4 regions of the Duganella sp. P38 genome follow, and region 1 is predicted to be linked to each of the others. Evidence: riboswitches for the same ligand, from Rfam matches in the RefSeq annotation. Region 1 holds a riboswitch; each other region holds the start of a gene.
What was found. Region 1 has a riboswitch for cobalamin ahead of ACRQ5J_RS21970 (TonB-dependent receptor). Riboswitches for the same ligand answer to the same signal wherever they lie in the genome.
Positions count from the first base shown of each region.

Region 2: another riboswitch for cobalamin. It lies ahead of ACRQ5J_RS05090 (TonB-dependent receptor domain-containing protein); the one in region 1 lies ahead of ACRQ5J_RS21970 (TonB-dependent receptor).
Region 3: another riboswitch for cobalamin. It lies ahead of ACRQ5J_RS07080 (TonB-dependent receptor); the one in region 1 lies ahead of ACRQ5J_RS21970 (TonB-dependent receptor).
Region 4: another riboswitch for cobalamin. It lies ahead of ACRQ5J_RS00670 (energy-coupling factor ABC transporter permease); the one in region 1 lies ahead of ACRQ5J_RS21970 (TonB-dependent receptor).

Region 1 covers NZ_CP193936.1:4,716,953-4,722,049, forward strand. Annotated here, with positions in the region: gene ACRQ5J_RS21965 (glutathione S-transferase) at 1-622, opposite strand, end outside; gene ACRQ5J_RS21970 (TonB-dependent receptor) at 662-2,635, opposite strand; cobalamin riboswitch at 2,763-2,981, opposite strand; gene cueR (Cu(I)-responsive transcriptional regulator) at 3,126-3,512, opposite strand; partial or broken gene ACRQ5J_RS21980 (heavy metal translocating P-type ATPase) at 3,509-5,097, opposite strand, start outside.
Region 2 covers NZ_CP193936.1:1,121,762-1,126,858, forward strand. Annotated here, with positions in the region: partial or broken gene ACRQ5J_RS05085 (FecCD family ABC transporter permease) at 1-354, opposite strand, end outside; gene ACRQ5J_RS05090 (TonB-dependent receptor domain-containing protein) at 481-2,328, opposite strand; cobalamin riboswitch at 2,400-2,622, opposite strand; partial or broken gene ACRQ5J_RS05095 (histidine phosphatase family protein) at 2,627-3,141, opposite strand; gene ACRQ5J_RS05100 (adenosylcobinamide-GDP ribazoletransferase) at 3,138-3,905, opposite strand; gene cobT (nicotinate-nucleotide--dimethylbenzimidazole phosphoribosyltransferase) at 3,918-4,943, opposite strand; gene ACRQ5J_RS05110 (hypothetical protein) at 5,005-5,097, opposite strand, start outside.
Region 3 covers NZ_CP193936.1:1,541,970-1,547,066, reverse strand. Annotated here, with positions in the region: gene ACRQ5J_RS07085 (PepSY domain-containing protein) at 1-864, opposite strand, end outside; gene ACRQ5J_RS07080 (TonB-dependent receptor) at 864-2,966, opposite strand; cobalamin riboswitch at 3,107-3,325, opposite strand; gene ACRQ5J_RS07075 (hypothetical protein) at 3,423-4,214, shown strand; gene ACRQ5J_RS07070 (sensor histidine kinase) at 4,309-5,097, opposite strand, start outside.
Region 4 covers NZ_CP193936.1:160,625-165,721, reverse strand. Annotated here, with positions in the region: partial or broken gene uvrA (excinuclease ABC subunit UvrA) at 1-1,047, opposite strand, end outside; gene cobA (uroporphyrinogen-III C-methyltransferase) at 1,175-1,894, opposite strand; cobalamin riboswitch at 1,956-2,145, shown strand; gene ACRQ5J_RS00670 (energy-coupling factor ABC transporter permease) at 2,258-2,941, shown strand; gene ACRQ5J_RS00665 (energy-coupling factor ABC transporter substrate-binding protein) at 2,938-3,441, shown strand; gene cbiQ (cobalt ECF transporter T component CbiQ) at 3,431-4,165, shown strand; gene ACRQ5J_RS00655 (energy-coupling factor ABC transporter ATP-binding protein) at 4,162-5,016, shown strand; gene cobM (precorrin-4 C(11)-methyltransferase) at 5,013-5,097, shown strand, end outside.

The DNA of each region.
Region 1 (5,097 bases):
CTTTGTCACGCAGCGCGATCAGGCCGGGGCAGGATGGTTCGAGGCGCGCCATGGTTTTCGGGAAGGCGTAGCGCAAGCCTTCGATCAGCTGGAATAGCGACAGGTCCACATACGACAGCCGTGCGCCTACCGCGTAGCCGCCGCGCGCCCGGTTGCGCTGGATGACGCCTTCAAAATAATCCAGGAATTTGGGAATGCGCTGCTCGCGGAAGTCCCTGGCGCGCGCCTTCGCTTCCTTCTTCTGGTCTTCGTAATACAAATTGGTGGAAACAGGATGGTGCGTGTCGTGCGCCTCGGCGACGATATCGGCGATCGTCAGTTGCAGCTGATTGGCCCACAAGCGGCCCTGCTGCGAGCGTGGCGCCAGTCCGTGCTTCGCCCCCAGAAACATCAGGATATTGGTGGTCTGCCCGATCAGCATATCGCCCGCCAGCAGCGCCGGCGGCGCGAATGACGGATGATCGACCTTGTCGCCATCGAGGCTGGCTTTCAGCTTCGGCATGCCGCCCTTGTGCCGCGCCACGTCCACATAAGGCGCTCCCGCCTCTTCCAGCGCCAGCCGGACAAATTCACCGCGGCCCTGCAAGCCGTCCCAGTAATAGAGTTGGTATGGAGTCGTCATGAGACGATGGTAGCACCCTCGCCTCATCACCGTAGCGCGTTAGAACGTCGCCTTGACCGTCAGGCGGAAAGTGCGCCGTTCGGCCGGATGGTAATGCACATCCTCCACGCCCTCTGCCGCCTCGCCCGGCAGGCGCGAGGCATAGTAATAATCCACGTCGCTGACGCGGCGATCGAACAGATTGAAGGCATCCAGCTGCGCCGACCAGCGACGATTGAACTTGTAGCCCACGCGCGCATACGCAATCGCGGTGGTGGCCGAACGCCGGCTGTTATCCTCGATCAGCGGACGAGGTCCGAAGTAACGCATCTGGAACGCCGCCGACCACGGGCCAAGATCGGTAATGGTGGCGCCGAACGACGCGACCTTGCCGATCGCGCCGGGGATATGATCGCCCGCCTCATCGTGCTCGGTATAGTGCCCGCGCGAATACGCGAGATCGAGGTCGAATAGCAGCCACGAATTGGCGATGTAGTGGTTGTTCCACTCGATGCCGGAGCGATAGCTGCCACGGCTCGGCGAGGTGTCGCCGGCATCGCCGGAAAACACCAGCTCCGAATCCGAGCGCAGCTTCCACAGCGCGACGGAGCTTTGCAGGCCGGGCAGGAACTCGGTGCGCGCGCCGATCTCGGCGCCGCGCGTTTTCACCAGCGGCGTCACCGGATCGATAGGTTCGCGCTCCTTCGGCGTCAGGTGCACGGTGGTGCCACGCGCATCATTGCTGTGGAAACCCTCACCGTAATTGACGAAGAATTCGGTCCTGGCCCAAGGCCCCAGCACCACCGACAGTTTCGGCGACGTGGTGCCGGCGCTGACCTTGCCCGAGTTCTCGGCGATATCGCTGTCGACATCAAAGCGGTAGCGGTCATAACGCAGGCCTGCCGTGGTGCGCAGCCAATCGCGCCACTGCACGGTGTTTTCCAGATACGCTCCCACGCTGCCCTGCTTCACGCGCGACTCCGAGATGGCGCGCAGCGGCTGCTGGTTGCGCGTCGCATACAGCGACAGCGGCGACAAATAATCATAGCGGCCCTGCACGCCAACCTTGTTGCTGACATCGAGCCCGCCCCAGTGGCTGAACCACGTCTGCGCCACATCGAAGCCGCCCATGCGGCGCTTCTCGTGCTGGCGCGACTGGTCGCCGTTGACCGGATCGTCGAGGAAGTAAGTGAAGTTGTTGAACAGCGTCAGGCTCGATTGCACAAGATAGGCGTTCGCCTGCAGCAGCGCGTCGCTGGAGCGCTTGCGCATGGTGGCGGAGACACTGTAACGCGAGGTGTCGCCGCCATCGCTCGGGTCGACCGCGCCGAATTCGTCCAGCGCTCCTTCCCGCACCGCGCGCAGCGGAATCTGATTGCTCGCGTGCCAGGCGCCCTTGTAGAACATGCCGGTCACGCTGAATTGCTGGTCGCTCGCACCCTGCGTATAACGCAGCACGCCGATATTCTTGTGGAAGGCTTCCGGCGTCACCCAAGGGCCGTTGTTGTGGCCCAGCTCAGCGCCATACACCAGACTTCCCGCGCCAAGCGGCGTCGAGCCGGTAACGACGGCGCGTAGATAGTCGTTTTCGCCGACGCTCACGCTGGCGGTGTTGTCGCGCAGCCTGTTCGCCAGCGTCATATGCGCCGCGCCGGCCGAGGCGAAATCGCCTTCGTCGGCGTAGTACGGCCCTTTCTTGTAGTTGATGCGGTCCACCAGTTCGGGGATCAGGAAGTTCAAGTCGGTATAGCCCTGGCCGTGGGCGTGGCTGCGCATATTAATCGGCATGCCGTCGACGAAGGTGGCGAAGTCGGTGCCATGATCGAGGTTGAAGCCGCGCAGGAAGTACTGATTGGCCTTGCCGTCGCCGCTATGCTGGGTGACGATCACGCCGGGCACGAATTCCAGCAACTCGCCCGGACGCAGGGCCGGGCGATTGGCGATCAGGTCCGCCGTCACCGCGCCCTGGCTGGCGGCGCTGGAGGTGCCGACGCCGTTATCGTAATGGCCTCGTACTTCAATCGTGGTGTCCACGGGGTCTGCATGGACGGCAAGCGGCAATACCGCAATCATTACGGCGATGGATTTACTTATCATGAATGGTTGAATGAGTAGCGCAATCCCCTCACCTCCCCGTGAGCGGATTGAACAGAGACGCCTGGACGTCTCCACCTGTCTGGCCGGTATCCGGGCTGGCAAGCGAATCCGCCTGACCTTCCCATGCAAAAAGCACAGTGGTGTAGAGAGGCGGATTGTCGTCGCGAGACGACGCTTGTTGACCGTTGCGGGGGCAGCACAGGTTCACCAACGAAGGCTTCCTGTTTCCCGTTTAACTACGCATTCAGAAAAACGCGCGAGCACCATACTTGACAGGATTATACGTACTTCTTCACGTTTGCAAAGCGTTGGCGTCGCATCACACCGAAGCAGCTGAACGTCAGCACCATCCCCGCCCCTAGCATGCTCAGCGCTTGCGCGAATATCGCAATATCGCGCATTCCGGGCACACCGATTTTGCGGCGGGTCAATCGGCGAGGTTTTGCAGGATGGGGCAGTCCGGGCGATGGTCGCCGTAGCAGCAGCTGGCCAGGGTTTGCAGCGTGTCGCGCATGTCGGTCAGTTCGGCGATGCGCTGGTTCAGTTCCGCCACGTGGCCCATGGCGATGGTTTTGACGTCGGCGCTGGCGCGCGCCTTGTTCTGCCACAGCGACAGCAGGTCGCGGATCTGCTCCAGCGAGAAGCCCAGCAGGCGCGCGCGCTTGACGAAGCGCAGCGTGTGCAGGTCGTTCTCGCCGTAGACGCGGTAGCCGGCATCGGTGCGCCGCCCCGCTGGAATCAGGTCGATGCTTTCGTAGTAGCGGATCATCTTGGCCGAGATGCCGGACGCCTTGGCCGCTTCACCAATATTCATTTGCCCTCCGGTTTCCAGCGCCGCAGCAGCAGCGCGTTGCTGATGACGCTGACCGAGCTGAGAGCCATCGCGCCACCAGCCACCATGGGGTTGAGCAGGCCGAGGGCCGCCAGCGGAATGCCGATCAGATTGTAGATAAAGGCCCAGAACAGGTTCTGGCGAATTTTGCTGTAGCTGCGGCGCGAGATCGAAATCGCCGCCGCCACCAGCGCCGGATCGCCGCGCATCAGCGTTACGCCGGCGGCGTGCATGGCGACGTCGGTGCCGCTGGACATGGCGATGCCGACATCGGCCGCCGCCAGCGCCGGCGCGTCGTTGATGCCGTCGCCCACCATGGCGACAGTGGCGCCCTCGCCTTTCAAGCCGGCGATGGCGCCGGCTTTGTCCGCCGGCAGCATATTGGCCACCACGCGCTGCACGCCGAGTTGCCTGCCTACCGCGTCCGCGCTGCCCTGGTTGTCGCCGGTGAGCAGGACAGTCTTGATGCCCATCGCGTGCAGCGACGCAATGGCGGCTTGCGCCTGCGGCTTGATCCGATCGCCGAAAGCCAACAGGCCAAGCAGCTGATGCGCGCCATCGTCGGCCAGCCAGGAAATGGTGTGGCCGGCGCGCTCCAGCTCCTCGGCGCGCGCCGACAGCGCCTGCAGCGAGACGCCCTGCTCGCGCATCAGGCGCGTGCTGCCGAGCAGCAGGCGCACGCCGTCCACCGTCGCCGCCACGCCTCGCCCCGGCAAGGCGCTGACTGCGGCCGGCGCCGATGTCAGCGCCGCCCCGCGCGCTTCCGCAGCCTGCTGCACGGCGCGTGCCAGCGCATGCTCGCTGCCGCGCTGCACGGCGGCGGCCAGTTGCAGCAGCCGCGTTTCGTCGCCGCCCGGTACGGCGGCCAGCACCGCCAGCGATGGCTGCCCTTCGGTCAGCGTGCCGGTTTTATCGAAAGCCACGGTGGTGATGCGGTGCGCCAGTTCCAGCGCTTCAGCGTCCTTGATCAGAATCCCATGGCGCGCGGCGACACCGGTGCCGGCCATGATGGCGGCCGGCGTGGCCAGTCCCAGCGCGCATGGACAGGCAATCACCAGCACCGCCACCGCGTTGATGATGGCCTGTTCGGCGTCGCCGCCCACCAGCCACCAGACGGCAAAGGTCAACAGCGCCAGCACCAGCACCACCGGCACGAACACCGCACTCACGCGGTCGACCAGATGCTGCACCGGCGCCTTGGCCGCCTGCGCGTCCTCCACCAGCCGAATGATGCGCGACAGCGTGCTCTCGGCGCCGATGGCCGCCACGCGCACCAGCAGCAGGCCTTCGCCGTTGATCGCGCCGCCGGTCACCCGCTCGCCGGCATGGCGCGCCACGGGCAGGCTCTCGCCGGTGATCAGCGCTTCGTCGACATGGCTCGCGCCCACTGTAATCACGCCATCGGCGGCGATACGTTCGCCGGGACGCACGACGATGATGTCGTTCACGCGCACTTCATTGATCGCCACGTCGATATCCACGCCGCCGCGCCGCACGCGCGCCGATTCCGGCCGCAGCGTTTGCAGCGCGCGGATCGCGGCCGCCGTCTGGCGCTTGGCGCGCGCCT
Region 2 (5,097 bases), 1.7 Mb from region 1:
CATGAACATTAATGCTGCCAGTGCGCCGACCGAGGCGCCGGCGGAGATGCCGAGAACATAAGGGTCGGCCAGAGGATTGCGCAACAGCGCCTGCATCATCACGCCCGCCAGCGACAACGCGGCGCCGGTGACGAAAGCGGCGACCGCGCGGCTGGCGCGCAGGTCGAGCAGGGTGGCCGCCAGCGTCGAGTTCTGGCCGTGCAGCAGCTCATTGAGCGCCGCGGGAATATCGGAGAGGGGAATCGAGACAGAGCCGGTCATGCCCGAGAAAATCAGGCTGGCAAACGCGAACAGCAGCAACCCGGCAAGGGTGATGGTGGCGCGCTGTCGCAGATTGCGGGAGAAAGAATGCATGCACTGCTTTCAAGTTATGACTGCTGTAAGACCGTCGTTCCGGCGCAGGCCAGAACCCATGGAACGCTGGCTTGCATGCATTCCATGGATTCCCGCCTGCGCGGGAATGACGGGCAGGTTACACCATTATTTGTAGCCGTAACGAATACCGGCAAACACTTTCGAACCAGGCGTCACGTAGTAGCGCGCCAGATCGTACTGCTTGTCGCCGACGTTGTTCCAGCGAACCAGCGCCGACCAGTCCTTGTTGAAGGCGTAGGTCGCGTACAGGTTCACCAGGCCATAGCCGCCCAGGCGATTCTTGTTGGCCGCGTCGTCAAAGCGGTCGCCCGAGAACTCCAGTTCCACGCCGGTTTTCAATGCGCCGATGCGGTAGTCTGCCGTCACGTTGCCGTGCTTCTTGGCGCGGCGCGCCAGGCGCTTGCCGGTGGTCTCGTCTTTCGGGTCTTGCAGGTCAAGGCTGGCGCTCAGGTTAATGCCCGCCAGCTTGGTGGCCCCCGCGACGGTCACGCCTTCCAGCAGCGCCTTGTTGACGTTGTAAGCGCAGCCGGAGGTGTAGCCGGCATATGGGCACGGCGTGGTGTTGACCAGCATGTCGGTCAGCTTGTTGTGATAGTAGCTGGCGCTCAGCGCGTTCACGCCGTCATCCCAGCGCAGGCCGATTTCGGCGTTCTTGCCTTCTTCCGGCTTGTTGGCCGGATTGCCATAGCCTGGGAAGTACAACTCGTTGTAGGTCGGCGCGCGGAAGCTGGTGCCATAGCTGGCGGTGGCGCGCAGTTGCGACGTGATGTCATAGCCGTAGCCGACCGAACCGGTATTTTTCGAGCCATACACCGCGTTGTCGCGGCGGACCGACGCATTCAGCAGGCTGGCGCCACGGCGCGCATTGTAGGAGGCGGCCCACGAGTTGGTGGTGCGGTCGCGGTTCATGGCGTCGGCGCCGTTGCTCGATACTTCCTCCTTGCGGTGGTCGTACAGCACCTGCACGATATCCTGGCCGATGCGGATGTCGTTTTGCAGCGTGATATTGGTCTGCCTGGTGTCGATGCGCGAGTAGCCCGAGGCGGCGGCGCTGCCCCAGTTCTGGCCCTTGTCTTCGCTCTGCGAAATTTGCAGCAGCGTGTCGACGTTGGAGACGAATCTGGCTTTGCCGTAGACGGCGGCGGTTTGCAGTTCGGCCTTGCTGCGCACATCGTAAGCCGCGGCGCCGTTGTCGTATTGCGAGTCCAGTTTGCTGTGCAAGAACAGCGCGCCGGCTTCGTAGCCGGGAGCGATTTGCAGGCTGAATTGACCCGACACGTTTTCGCGGTCGTAGCCGTCGTCGTCCGGATTAAAGCCGAAGGCGCCGTTGCGGGTGGCCGAGAAGCCGTCCGATTTTTCCTTGCCGGCGCTGATGGCGTAGCTGAAGCTATGTTCGCCGCCGGTCGCGCCGGACACGGTGGCGTCGACTTCGCGCGTCTTGTCGCTGCCGTAGCCGGCGAAGGCCGTTACCGCCGGCGCGCCCTGGCCTTTCTTGGTGAAGATCTGGATCACGCCGCCGATGGCGTCAGCGCCGTACAGGGAGCTCAGAGGGCCATAGACGATTTCGATATGGTCGATGGCGGTCAGCGGAATCGCGCTCCAGTTGGCGGCGCCGGTGGTCGACGAGCCGATACGCACGCCGTCAACCAGCACGATATTCTGGTTGCTGTTGGCGCCGCGAATATAAACGCTGGACGCGGTGCCGGCGCCGCCGTTGCGGGCGATCTCGATGCCGCGCTGGCGTTGCAGCAGGTCGACGATGGAGCCGGCGCCGGATTCGGCGATCTGCTCGGCGTTGATGGTGATGGTGTCGCTAATGACGTTGGCCAGCGGCTGGGCGGTGCGGGTGGCGGTGACGACGACGGTGTCGGCAGGTTCGGCGTGCGCATGGCAGGCAGCCATGGCCAACGCCAGCGACGTCAACGCCGCAGGACGGGAGATACGGAGGGTCATGATAATCAGTTCTGTTAATAGCAACCGGCCGACGTCCCCGTAGGCCAATTGTGAACAGAAGCGGGGCGCGCCCGCTTCCACCTGGTTTGGCCGGTATCCGGGCTGGCAAGTGGCACGGCCTCACCTTCCCATGCCGTGGCACAGTGGTTGTCGGAGGCGGCTTGTCGCAGAATGAGCGACGCTTGTTTACCGTTGCGGGGGCAGCACACGTTGGCCTTTTGCTATCGGCTTCGTGTTTCCCGTTTAACTGCGCGTCCGGACAGACGCGCGAGCACCAAAACCCGCACATTATACGGGTTTAAAGGACCAAGGTGGAGCCGTAGGGGATTTGATGGGCCGTGCGCGCGGCCTGCAGAGCCATCTCCGCAGGGGGCAGGCCGGCGTGACGGGCCAGCAGCAAACGCATCGCGCCAGCGTGGCAGATGACGATGGCGTCGCCGCTCAAGTCATCGTAGAAGGCGGCGATGCGCGCGGCCGTTTGCAGCACGCTTTCGCCGCCGCCGGGGCGGTAATGAACCATGTCGGCGGCCCAGGCGTCGATGTCGGCGCGGGGGATGGCGTCCCACGGCTGCATCTCCCAGGCGCCGAAGTGCATCTCGGCCAGGCGGGCATCGTAGCGCGGCGCCGGCGACAGGCGCGCGGCCAGTTCCGCACAGCGGCGCAGGGGCTGGAATAGATCGGCAGGCCGGCCGGCAGCTGTAGCGCGGCCAGCACCTGTTCCAGCTGGCCAGGGGCGATGGCGAGATCGGTGCTGCCGTAGCAGACGCCCGGCGCCACATCCGGCTGCGGATGACGAACCAGGATCAGCTTCATGGATGCAGGCTGGCCAGCGCACACAGATAGAAGGTCACTTCCGTCACCTGCTGCACGGCGCCGAGACAGTCGCCCGTATAGCCGCCGATGCGCCGCACGCATTTGCGCGCCAGCCAGATGGTGGCGATGGCGGCGGCGGGCACGCCATACAGCAGCGCGTTGGGCGGCAGCCAGCGCAAAGCCATCACCGCCAGCATGGGCAGGGCGGCGGTGACGGCGGCGACGAGGAACTCGCCGCCGGCCATTTTCTGGGCGAGCGGCTTGGCCTTGCCTTCGGCGCGCGCGTAATCCAGGCGCCAGATCAGCGACGTCGCCATCAGGCGCGAAAGCGGGTGTGCAATCAGCAGCGCGCCGATGGCGGCCAGCGGCGGCAGCATGGCCAGCGTCGCCAGCTTCAGCGCCAGCATGCAGATGGTGCCGATGGCGCCATACGCGCCGATGCGCGAATCCTTCATGATCTCCAGCACACGCTCCGGCGTCATGCCGCCGCCAAAGCCGTCGCACATGTCGGCGAAGCCGTCTTCGTGAAAAGCGCCGGTGGCGTAGATGCCGGCGGCGGTGGACAGCACCACGGCGACCGGCGGCGGCAGGAAGCAGACGGCGAGCGCGTACACCGCCGCCGTGATTGCCGCCACCACCACGCCCACCAGCGGGAAGTAGCGCGAGGCCTGGTTCAGCCACGCCGGATCGAAACCCACCCAGCCGGGAATCGGCAGGCGGGTGAAGAATTGCAGCGCGGTGAAGAACAGGCGGATCTGATGCATGCTGGCGCGGCCTTATGCCGATTTTTCGCTGACGTGGGCCGATTCGAAGGTGGCCATGCGGTTCAGGAAGTTGGCGGCGGCGTGCAGCAGCGGCAGCGCCAGCGCGCAGCCGGTGCCTTCGCCCAAGCGCAGGTCGAGATGCATCAGCGGTTTGGCGTCCAGCGCGGCCAGCATCTGCTGGTGGCCGTGTTCATTGGAGCGGTGAGCGAATACGCAGTAATCCAGAATCGCCGGCTGTATGCGGGCGGCGGCCAGCAGCGCGCTGGTGACGATGAAGCCGTCGATCAGCAGCACCTTGCGCAGTTCCGCCGCTTTCAGCATGGCGCCCGCCATCATGGCGATCTCCAGGCCGCCGAAGGTGGCCAGCACGTCCAGCGGCTCGGTCGCGTGCGCATGTCTGGCGACGGCGGCCTCGATGACACGTTGTTTATGCAGGATGCCTTCGACCGACAGGCCGGTGCCGGCGCCGACGCATTGCGCGACCGGAACGCCGGTCAGTTTATGCATCAGCGCGGCGGCGGCGGTGGTGTTACCGATGCCCATCTCGCCGAAGCCGACGACATTGCCTTCCACTTCGGCAGCCAGCGCGGCGCCGGCGGCCAGCGCCGTCTGGCACAGGTCGCGGCTCATCGCCGGTTCGTGGGCGAAGTTGCGGGTGCCGTGCGCCAGCTTGCGGTCGGTCAGGCCGTCGCGTGCGCCGAAGTCGTGGTTGACGCCGGCGTCGATGACGCGCAGCGCGCAATTATTCTGCGCGGCGAGGACATTAATGGCGGCGCCGCCGGCCAGGAAGTTTTCCACCATCTGCCAGGTGACGTCCTGTGGGTAGGCGGAGACGCCTTCGGCGACGACGCCATGGTCGGCGGCGAACACTAATATGGTGGGGCGGTCGATGGCGATGTCGCGGGTGTTTTGGATCAGGCCGATCTGCCTGGCCAGCGCCTCCAGTACGCCCAGGCTGCCCAGCGGCTTGGTCTTGTTATTAATGGCGTGGTCGAGCTGGGCGGCAAGCGCGTCGTTGCGGGTAGGCGTGATGGACATGAGGCAGTGTTCTGAATCGAAGAATTTAATATTCTACCCTTGCCAGACTGCGCGGGGCTTGCTATAGTTCTGTCCCTCGCAAGACAGCACATGAAAATGTTGAGTTAAGCGAGAAAAAAGAAGGTTGACGAAATGCTGCAAACGCTTCATACTC
Region 3 (5,097 bases), 2.1 Mb from region 1:
CAGCCAGGTCAGCATCAGCGTGCCGATGGCCAGCCCCATCCAGTGGTGCCATGCCTGCCAGCCGCGATACGGCGACCAGCGGCCGCCGGCGTACGGACGGCGCACGCGCAGCCGCTGGATGCCCAGGATCATGCCCAGCATCACCAGCAGCAGCGCGGCGCCGGAGGTCCACATCACCACCTGCCGCCACGGCTGGCCGTGCCGGCGCAGCGGCGTGAAGTAAATCCAGTGGATGACGGAGCCGGCCCAGTTCCACGCGCGCTCGCTGCGCGTGGTGTCGCGCACCAGTTCGCCGGTGCGGCTGGAGACGTACAACACGCTGCCGGCTGCATCGTTCAGGCCGACGCGGTACAGCGGACGGTGCTCGCGCACGCTGCCGAAGGTCCATTGGTCGATGTCGATCGTGTCCGACGAAGTCACCTGTACCGCCGGCGCCGCTGTGGCGCCGGCTGGCTCGCCCGCGCCTCCTTCCGCAGCGGCGCGGCCGCTGGACGCGGCCGGCAGTGCGCTGGCGGCGGCGATGGCGGACGTCACCTGCAAGGGCTGGCCGGTATCGGCCGATACCGTCCACCAGCGTCCGTCGGCCTTGAAATGGTAGGCCGGGCGGCCCGCCACCTGGTTCAAACGCACGGCAGTCGGCATGCCGGGCCGGCCGGCGGCCTGCCACGCGGTCCAGGCGCTGACCTGCACCTGTTCCGCATCCAGCGGCGCCAGCCATGCCATGCGCTCCTGTTCCGTCAACGCCGGGTAAGGCACGTACATCATGACGATGCCCGAGCCAAACCACAGCAGCACCAGCAGGCCGAGCACAATGCCCAGCCAGCGGTGCCACAGATGCGCGTGACGCTTCCAGGAGCGCATCATCAGTAGCGCCACTGCACGGTCAGCTCGGCGTGGCGGCGATCTCCGATCAGGTACTGGTTGTCGTTGTACGAGGTGCTGGCGTACAGTTTATCGGTCAGGTTGCGCAAGTTGAGCTGCACCAGCACGTTGCGGCGGACGTTCCAGCCCAGCGACGCGTCCAGCGTGGTGTACGACGGCAGCACGTGCTGGTTGGCGTTGTCGGTGTAGCGGTCGCCGACATAACGCGCGCCCAGCGCCGCGCGCCAGGCGCTGGCGCGGTAGTTCAGCCACAGGTTGGCCGACACCTTCGGCACATCGGACGGACGATTGCCGGCGCGCGACAGATTGCCGCTTTCGATCAGCTGGTCGAACTGGGCGTCGGTGTAGGCCGCGTTGGCCTCGACACGCCATGCGGCGTCCAGCGCCACGCTGGCAGTTGCCTCGGCGCCGCGCGACGACTGCGAGCCGCCCTGCACCGATAGCGCAGCATTGTTCGGATCGCGGGTGATGATGTCGTCCTTGGTGATGCGATACAGCGCCGCCGTCCACTCGGCCTTGCCGCCGGCCAGCGATTGCTTGACGCCCGCCTCCACCTGGCGCGACGAGGTCAGCTTGTAGCGGCTGTTGGTAAGGTTTAGCGACAGCAGATTGCCGATCGGATCGCTGCCGCTGCTCACCTGCGCGTACAGCGAGGTGGCGCGGTCCAGCTGCCACGTCAGGCCGAGGCGCACCGCGTTCGATTGCAGCGTGGCGTCGAACTCGCTGGCGCCTTGCGGCGTCAAGCGCTCGATGTTGTAGCGGTCATGACGCACGCCGCCCAGCAACAGCAGGCCTGGGCTGAGGCGGTAGGCGTCCTCGATATAGAACGCATGGGTGGTGGTGTCGGTGGAGAAGACCGGCTTCAGCAGGTCCGGGCTGTCGAACACGCCGGGGTCGAAGCCGGTTGGCTTGACGGTCGAGGAACCGCCGTATGGCGAGTTGCTGCGGTGGGCATAGTTGATGGTGGCCGCTTCCCAGCCGGCCACCACGCGGTTGTCGCCGTCCACCCAGCGCGCTTCCAGCCGGTTGCCGGTTTGCTCCTGGTCGTGGTGAATCGCTACATAATCGCTGCGCTCGACCAGATTGGCGGCGGCGTTGAAGTTGTAGTATTCGACGTTGCGCCAGTTGCGACGCGCCTTCATGTAGGCCAGCTCGTTGCTGATGGTCAGCGACGGCGAGTAGCGCCACGTCAGGCGCACCACGGCCTTGTTATCTTCATAGGACACATCGGCATCGCCGACGTTGTAGTTCTGTCCGCGCAACGCGCGCGACAGGCCGCCATTGACCAGCGGCGTGCCGAAATAGCGCTGCGGCCTTTGCTCCAGATGGTCGAGCGACAGGTCGAGGTCCAGCGCCGGCGTCAGCGCATAGTTCACGCTGGTCAGCAGCTTGCCGTGGCGCGACTGGCCGCGATCGATCAGGCCGTCGCTGTGGTCGGCGTAGGCGTCGACGCGGAACGCGCCCTGCTGGCCCAGCGCGCCGGTCGCGCCGACACCGCCGCGCACCGTTTCTCCGCCGCCGATGCCGCCCATCGCTTCCACCGAGGCGGTGCGCGATGGCGCCTTGCGCACGGCGTTGATGGTGGCGCCGGTGGTGCCGCTGCCGTAGACGATGGAGCCGGGGCCGCGCAGCACCTCGATGTATTCATAACCCCACGGGTCGGACGGATAAGTGGCCGTGCCCGACGCCACCTGCGGCCGCTGGCCGTTCTCCAGCAGCGCGATCGAGCCGTTGCCGCTGAAGCCGCGCGCCGAGTAGCCGACGCCGTTGCCCGGCGAGCTGATATCGGTCAGACCGGTGGTGCGGGTCACCGCATCCTTGACCAGCAGGTCGCCGCGCGCCTGCATGGTGGCGGCGCTGAGTGATTCGACGCTGGCCGGCAGTTCCTGCGCGGTCAGGCCGAGACGGCTGGCGGTGGCCTGCTGGCGCGCCAGCCCCAGCCCCTCGCTGGCGGAAGCACCCTGAACGGTGACGGTCGGCAGGACCTCCGCCTCATCGGCAATAGCGCCGCCGCCGCACAGCAGGGCGATGGCGGCAACGACAGGACGCAGGGACAGGGGACGGCGGTGCATGGAACGGATCATGAATTTTCTCGGTGCTGAATGGTTGGAATAATCCGCCGCTCCACGGCAAGCGAACGCGCGCGCGCAAGCGGCGTGCGTCGGCGACAGCAGCAATGGAAAACAGCGAACAAATAACAGGCAAAAGCCACACCCCGGGCTTTGCGCATTAATCATGACTGGCCGGTCTTCTGGCTTGCCCTCATCCTTGGCTGCCCTTGCCTTCCCGTGCGGATGCACAGTGGCGGTTGGACAGCGTCGTCAGGCTTACAGCAGCGGGGGCTGCGCCGGACTGGCGCGCAATGCAGATCGCGCGCGTCACCGGCTTCCCGTTTCACCCCGCGGCTGAAAAGACGCGGGGCACCATTCACGTATGGGAGCCGATTCTACCTCAATGCCCCTACACCTGTCATGGAGAACCCACGGCCCGGTCGCTTAACCTATATAATTAACGCAACTGACTTGCATTTAGGATTGTATATGACCGAATCGCTGCCGACAATTGAAATCGCCCTGCTGCTGGGTTTGCGGCACGGCCTGGCGCCCGACCACCTGGCCGCCATCGATGGCCTGACGATGCGCGCGCGTCCGGCCGCCGCGCCGTGGATGGGGGCCTTGTTCGCGCTGGGCCACGCGGCGGTGGTGCTGCTGATCGTGGCGCTGGCCGACCTGGCGGCCGGCTGGCTGCGGCCGGAGTCCGGGCTGATCGCGGCGCTGACGCTGCTGGAATGGCTGCCCGGCGTGCTGCTGCTGGCGCTGGCGGCGCTGAACGCGCGCAGCCTGTTGTGGCCGGGGCCGGATGGCGCCATGCCGTCGTTCGGCGCGCGCGTGCTGGCGCCGCTGAGCAATGTACGGCCGCTGACGGCGCTCGGCGTCGGCATGCTGTTCGCGCTGGGTGTGGAAAGTCTGTTGCAGGCGCTGGCGTGGGGCTATGCCGCCACCACGCTGGGAGCGGGCAGCTGGCATGCGTTGCAGGTGGCGGGCGCGTTTGTGCTGGGCATGGCGCTGACCGATAGCCTGGACGGCTACGCCACGGCGCGCATCGCCGCGCGCGCCGGCCAGCGGGCGATCCAGCAGTTCCGCCGCCGCCTTGGCTGGCCGATCGTGGTGCTATGCACGGTCAGCGGCGCGCAGCTGCTGCTGTCCAAGGCCTGCGCCACCTGCGCGCCAGCCGCCGACGGCTTGCGCCTGCTCGCGCTGGGCATGGTGGCAGCCACCCTGGCGCTGTACGCCTACACATGGCTGCGCGGCGTGGCGGCGCCGGCCCGCTAGGCGTTCGGCCTATGCTGCCGGCGCTGGCCCGCCAGCCGTCTGGCCAAGGCCTGGCGGGCTTGCCCCGCGTCGTTAGCGGCGCGGTGACACCGCGTCAGGCTTGCGCCGGCGCGTAGGCCAGCGCGGCGGGAATGGTCACGCGCACGGTCACGCCGCCCGTCGCGCCGGCGCCGATTTCGATGGCGCCGCCGATCCGCTGCACACGCTCGCGCATGCCGGTGATGCCCCAGTGGCCGTCGGCCGCCAGCGGGCAGTCGTCACGCAAGCCGACGCCATCGTCGGCCACCGACGCTTCCAGCGCCGCCGCGCCAAACCGCAACTCGACGCCGATGCGGCTGGCCTGCGCGTGCCTGGCGCTGTTCCACACCGCCTCGCGCAGCACGTAGTAAAGCTCGCCCGCGACCTCCTCGCGCAGCGGCCGGGCAAGGCCCGCGATGGAAAACGCCAGCAGCCGCTCAGCGGCCGGCAACGTGGCGGCCACCGCCTTGCGCAAGGCCACGAACAGGTCGTCGCGCAACGTGTCGCTGCGCAGCGCCACCACCTCGTCGCGCGTGCTCTCGACCAGTTGCTCGGCATGCAGCAACACCTGGTTCAGGCGCTCCTGCAAGTCCGGCTCCTGTTGCACCCGCCCTTGTAGCGTATGGAAGCGCAGCAGCAGCGCCTGCACCGCCTGCAACAGATTGTCGTGCAGCGAGCGGGCGATGCGGCTGCGTTCCTGCAGCGTCGCCTCGATCAGCGCGGCGGCGCGATCCTCGGCGCGGCGCCGCACCGTCAGCATGCGCCAGCGGTACAGCGCCGCCATCAGCAGCACCAGCAGCAAGGCAAGCAGCACGCGGAACCAGTTGGTCTGCCACAGCGCGGGCTTGATCTCGAATTGCAGCGT
Region 4 (5,097 bases), 760 kb from region 1:
TTCCTGTGCGGCCTTCGGCAGTTTTTCAAACGGCACATCCAGGTCGAATTCGTAGAACGCCGCCAGGTTGGACAGCATCGAGAAGTAGAACTGGTTGCGGCGGTCCCACCCTTTCACCGCGCCGGAGGCCAGCGACAGATTCGGGAAGGCGACGATGCGCTTCGGATCGAAGAATTCGATGTGACCGAGGCCGTCGCATTCCGGGCAGGCGCCCATCGGGTTATTGAAGGAGAACAGGCGCGGCTCCAGCTCCTGCAGCGAGTAGCCGCAGGTGTTGCAGGCGAACTTGTTGGAGTAGACGTGTTCCGTTCCACTATCCATTTCCAGCGCGACCGCGCGGCCGTCGGCCAGGCGCAGCCCGGTCTCGAAGCTTTCGGCCAGGCGCTGCTTGATGTCGGCGCTGACCTTGACGCGGTCGATCACCACGTCGATGGTGTGCTTCTCGGTTTTCTTCAGCTTCGGCAGGTCGTCGACTTCATAGATTTTTGCGTCATGCGTGCCGCTTTGTACACGGAAGCGCACGAAGCCCTGCGCCTGCATCGCCTCGAACAGGTCGGCGTGTTCGCCCTTGCGGTTGGCCACCACCGGCGCCAGGATCATCAGCTTGGTGTCGGCCGGCAGGGCCAGCACCGCATCCACCATCTGCGACACGGTTTGCGCGGCCAGCGCCTGGTCCGGGTGGTTGATGCAGTAGGGCGTGCCGACGCGCGCGTACAGCAGGCGCAGATAGTCGTGAATCTCGGTCACGGTGCCGACCGTCGAACGCGGGTTGTGCGAGGTGGCTTTCTGCTCGATCGAGATGGCCGGCGACAGGCCTTCGATCAGGTCCACGTCCGGCTTTTCCATCAGTTGCAGGAACTGGCGGGCGTAGGCCGACAGCGATTCCACATAGCGGCGCTGGCCTTCCGCGTACAGCGTGTCGAACGCCAGCGACGATTTGCCGGAGCCGGACAGGCCGGTGATGACAATCAGCTTGTTGCGTGGCAGGTCAAGATTGATGTTTTTCAGGTTGTGCGTGCGTGCGCCGCGAATGCGGATCTGTTCCATGGGATTTTTGGCCTTTAGAGTCAACCCGTCACTATAGCCGGGTTTGAATTCTCGCGCCGGACGCTGGAATGGATCGTGCAGGCGGCGCGCTACACTGTATATAATACCAGTATTTTCTTGCGCCGTTTCAACTCGGCTGCTGCGGGCGTTGCTGCAATGCTTCACCGATCATCACCAGCACCGGGCCTTGCGCGTCATCCAGGCCGTTGGCCAGGCCGGTCAGTGTCAGACGCACAATGCGCTGGTCGGCGCGGCTGCAGTTTTCCACCACCACCACCGGCAGGTCCGGCCGGCGGCCCTCGGCCAGCAGGCGCGCGGCGGTGGCGGCGGCCTCGCGCCCGCCCATGTACTGCACCAGCGTGTCGGTTGCCGGCAGCGCCGGATGATCCGGTTCGCCGGGCGCGGTGCTGGATGTGAAAAAGGCAACGCTGCGCGCAATGCCGCGCCGCGTGAGCGGCTGCCTGGTGGCCGCCGCCGCCGCCAGCGCGGTGGTGATGCCGGGGACGATTTCGACCTCGATGCCTTCCGCCTCCAGCGCGCGCAGCTCCTCGTCGGCGCGGCCGAACAGCATCGGGTCGCCGCCCTTGAGGCGCACCACGCGCTGATAGCGCTGCGCGCATTCGACCAGCTGCTGGTTGATGACGGTTTGCGCGGTCGAGCGCTGGCCGGAGCGCTTGCCGACCGAAATCAGCTCGGCCTGCGCGCACAGGGCCAGCATCTCCGGCGTGACCAGCGCGTCATACAGCACCACTTCGGCCTCGCCCAGCAGACGCGCACCGCGCACGGTGATCAGGTCCACCGCCCCCGGTCCTGCTCCGATCAAATACACTTTCCCCAGCGCCGTCATACCCGTCCTTTTTTACGTTACAGGACGCATGATACCGGCTTGGCACGCATTTGGGGCTAGTGTAAGATGCGATCCTTGGGTGCGCCGTATCCTTCAGGGATGGCGTTAAACGGGAAACCGGTTCAAATCCGGTGCAGCCCCCGCTGCTGTAAGCCAGACAACTCCGTCATCATGTCACTGCGAAAAATCGCGGGAAGACGCGGAGAAGGACGAAGGCGAGCCAGAATACCGGCCCAAAAAGTCAGCATCATTCCCGGGGTGGGGAAGCCGCTGTCGACCGGCTCTCTGCATCCTTCTTCCCGTCGACCGTCCTTCCGCTCTCCCGCCTGGTGTCCGTATAGACCATTCGACGGGAGGTTTCGAATGCACATCATGGAAGGCTTTTTGCCGCCCGTGCACGCAATGGGGTGGGCAGCCGCTTCCTTGCCTTTTCTGGCCTGGGGCTTGCGCTCCATCGGCCGCGACCTGCGAGTCCATCCTGAACGGCGCATGCTGCTGGGCGTGGCGGCGGCGTTCGCGTTTCTGCTCTCCGCATTAAAGCTGCCGTCGGTGACGGGCAGTTGTTCGCATCCCACCGGGGTTGGCCTCGGTGCGGCCCTGTTCGGCCCCGCCGCCATGGTGCCGGTGGGCTTTGTGGTGCTGCTGTTCCAGGCGCTGTTGCTGGCGCACGGCGGCCTGACCACCTTGGGCGCGAATGTGTTTTCGATGGCGATCGTCGGGCCATTCGTGTCCTACGGCGTGCTGCGCGCGGCCGGCGGCATGGGCTTGTCGCGTTCCGTGTCGGTGTTCCTGGCTGCGGCGCTGGGCGATCTGGCGACGTATGTGACCACCTCCGTGCAACTGGCGCTGGCGTTTCCGGCGGCGGTGGGCGGCTTTGGCGTGTCGTTCGCCAAGTTCGCCGGCATTTTCGCCTTGACGCAGGTGCCGATCGCGATCAGTGAAGGTCTGCTGACGGTGCTGGTGGTGAATGCCATGGTGCGTTTCAATGCGCACGAACTGCGCGCGCTGCCGGTAATGGCGATCGGCGCACGCAAGGAGGCCGCATGAAGGTGCGTAACTGGATGCTGGCCATCGGTGTGGTGCTGATCACCGTGCTACCGCTGTTGTACGTCAGCGCGCCGCCTGCCGCGCCGGGCGCGGAGGCGCCTTCGATCTTTGGCGGTGCGGACGAGCGCGCGCAGCAAGCCATCGGCGACATCGCACCGGGCTACGAGCCGTGGTTCGCGCCGGTGTTCGAGCCGGCCAGCGGCGAAATCGCCTCGCTGCTGTTCGCGTTGCAGGCGGCCATTGGCGCCGGCGTCATCGGCTTCTGGCTCGGCCTGTCCGTCGCCCGCGACCGCGCCTCCGCGCGCGGCGCCAGCGCTGCCGGCCCGGCCGTCGCGTCCGGCGCGGCTGGCGTCGCGTCCACGTTGGCGGCAGCGCCGGACACATTGCACGACGCCCGCGCCGCAGCTGGCGTCGCGTCCGCGTCCGTGTTGGCGGTAGCACCGGACACGTTGCACGACGTCGGCGCCGCAGCGCTTCCACAGGACCGCCGTGCTGATTGAAGCGACGGCTTATGCGAGCCGGTGGCGCGATGTCGCACCGTCGGCGAAGGCGCTGTTCGCAGCCGCCGGCATCGTCGCGTCCTGGCTCGCCCAAAGCCCGGCGGCGCTGGCCACGCTGGCCGCCATCCTGATGCTGACCGCGCTGCTGGCCGCCCGCGTGCCGCTGCGCAGCTACCTCGCCGTGGCTCTGCCGCCGCTGGGCTTCCTGCTGCTCTCCTGCCTGACCATGCTGGTCGGCCCCGACGAAAACGGCCGCTGGCACTGGACCGCAGCCATGCTGCCGACCATCCAGCACACCGCCCTGCGCTCGCTGGCCATGCTGGCCGCGCTGCTGGGCCTCATCCTCACCACGCCGCTGCCGCACCTGCTCGCGCTGTTGCGCCGACTGCATACGCCCGAACTGCTGCTCGACCTGATGGTCCTTTGCTACCGCATGCTGTTCGTGCTGCGCCAGGCGTGGGATGAAAGCGTCACCGCGCAAGCCTCGCGCCTGGGCTACCGCAGCTGGAAACACGCCTGGCGCTCCACCGGCCTGCTGGCCGGCCAGATGGCAGTCCAGGTCTGGCAGCGCGCCGCCGCGCTGCAAAGCGCCGCCGACGCCCGCGCCTACCAGGGCACGCTGCGCTTCCTGCCTGCCGCCTACCCGCAAGCGCCACGCCAGCAAGCCATCGCCGCGCTGGCCGGCTGCATCATGTTCGCCATCGCGGCAGGAGATCGCCTGTGAGCGCGCTGCTAGAACTGCGCGCCGTCAGCCACACCTACCCTGACGGCAGCATCGGCCTGCAAGAGTGCGGCCTCACGCTGCAACGCGGCCGCCGCTACGCCCTGCTGGGCGCCAACGGCGCCGGCAAGACCACGGTACTCCAGCACCTCAACGGCCTGCTGCGCCCCCACGCCGGCACGCTGCACTATGATGGCCAGCCATTCGACTACAGCCGCAACGGCCTGACCACGCTGCGCAGCCGCGTAGGCCTGGTGTTCCAGAACCCGGACCGGCAACTGTTCTCCGCACTGGTCGAAGAAGACGTTTCCTTCGGCCCGCTGAACCTCGGCCTGCCCGACGAAGAGGTGCGCCAGCGCGTTGCTACCGCACTGGATGCGGTAGGCTTGCGCGCCCATGCCCGCCGTGCGGTGCACCAACTAAGCTTCGGCCAGAAAAAGCGCGTCTGCATTGCCGGCGTCCTGGCCATGGAACCGGAGGTGCTGCTGCTGGACGAACCCATGGCAGGCCTCGACGCGCCAATGCAGGAAGAACTCGCCGTACTGCTCGACCGGCTCGCGGCGCGCGGCGTGACGGTGCTGCTGTCCACGCACGACATCGACTTCGCATTGCGCTGGGCCGACGATATTCACATCATGTCCGCCGGCCGCTGCATCGCCTCGGGCCCTGCGCAGCAACTGGCCGCGCAAGCAGGAACATTGCGCGCCGCCGGCCAGCGCCCGCCGGCCGCGTTCGCGCTGCACGCGGAACTGGTGGCCCTCGGCGTGCTGCCAGGCGGCCCGGCGCCGCGCAGCATCGACGCGCTGCTCGAACAACTGCGCGCACTCAAACAATCAGGAGTAACCACCGCATGACCACCCTCGGAAAAATCTGGTTCGTCGGCGCCGGCCCCGGCGACCCGGAACTCATCACTGTCAAAGGTCAGAAGCTGCTGT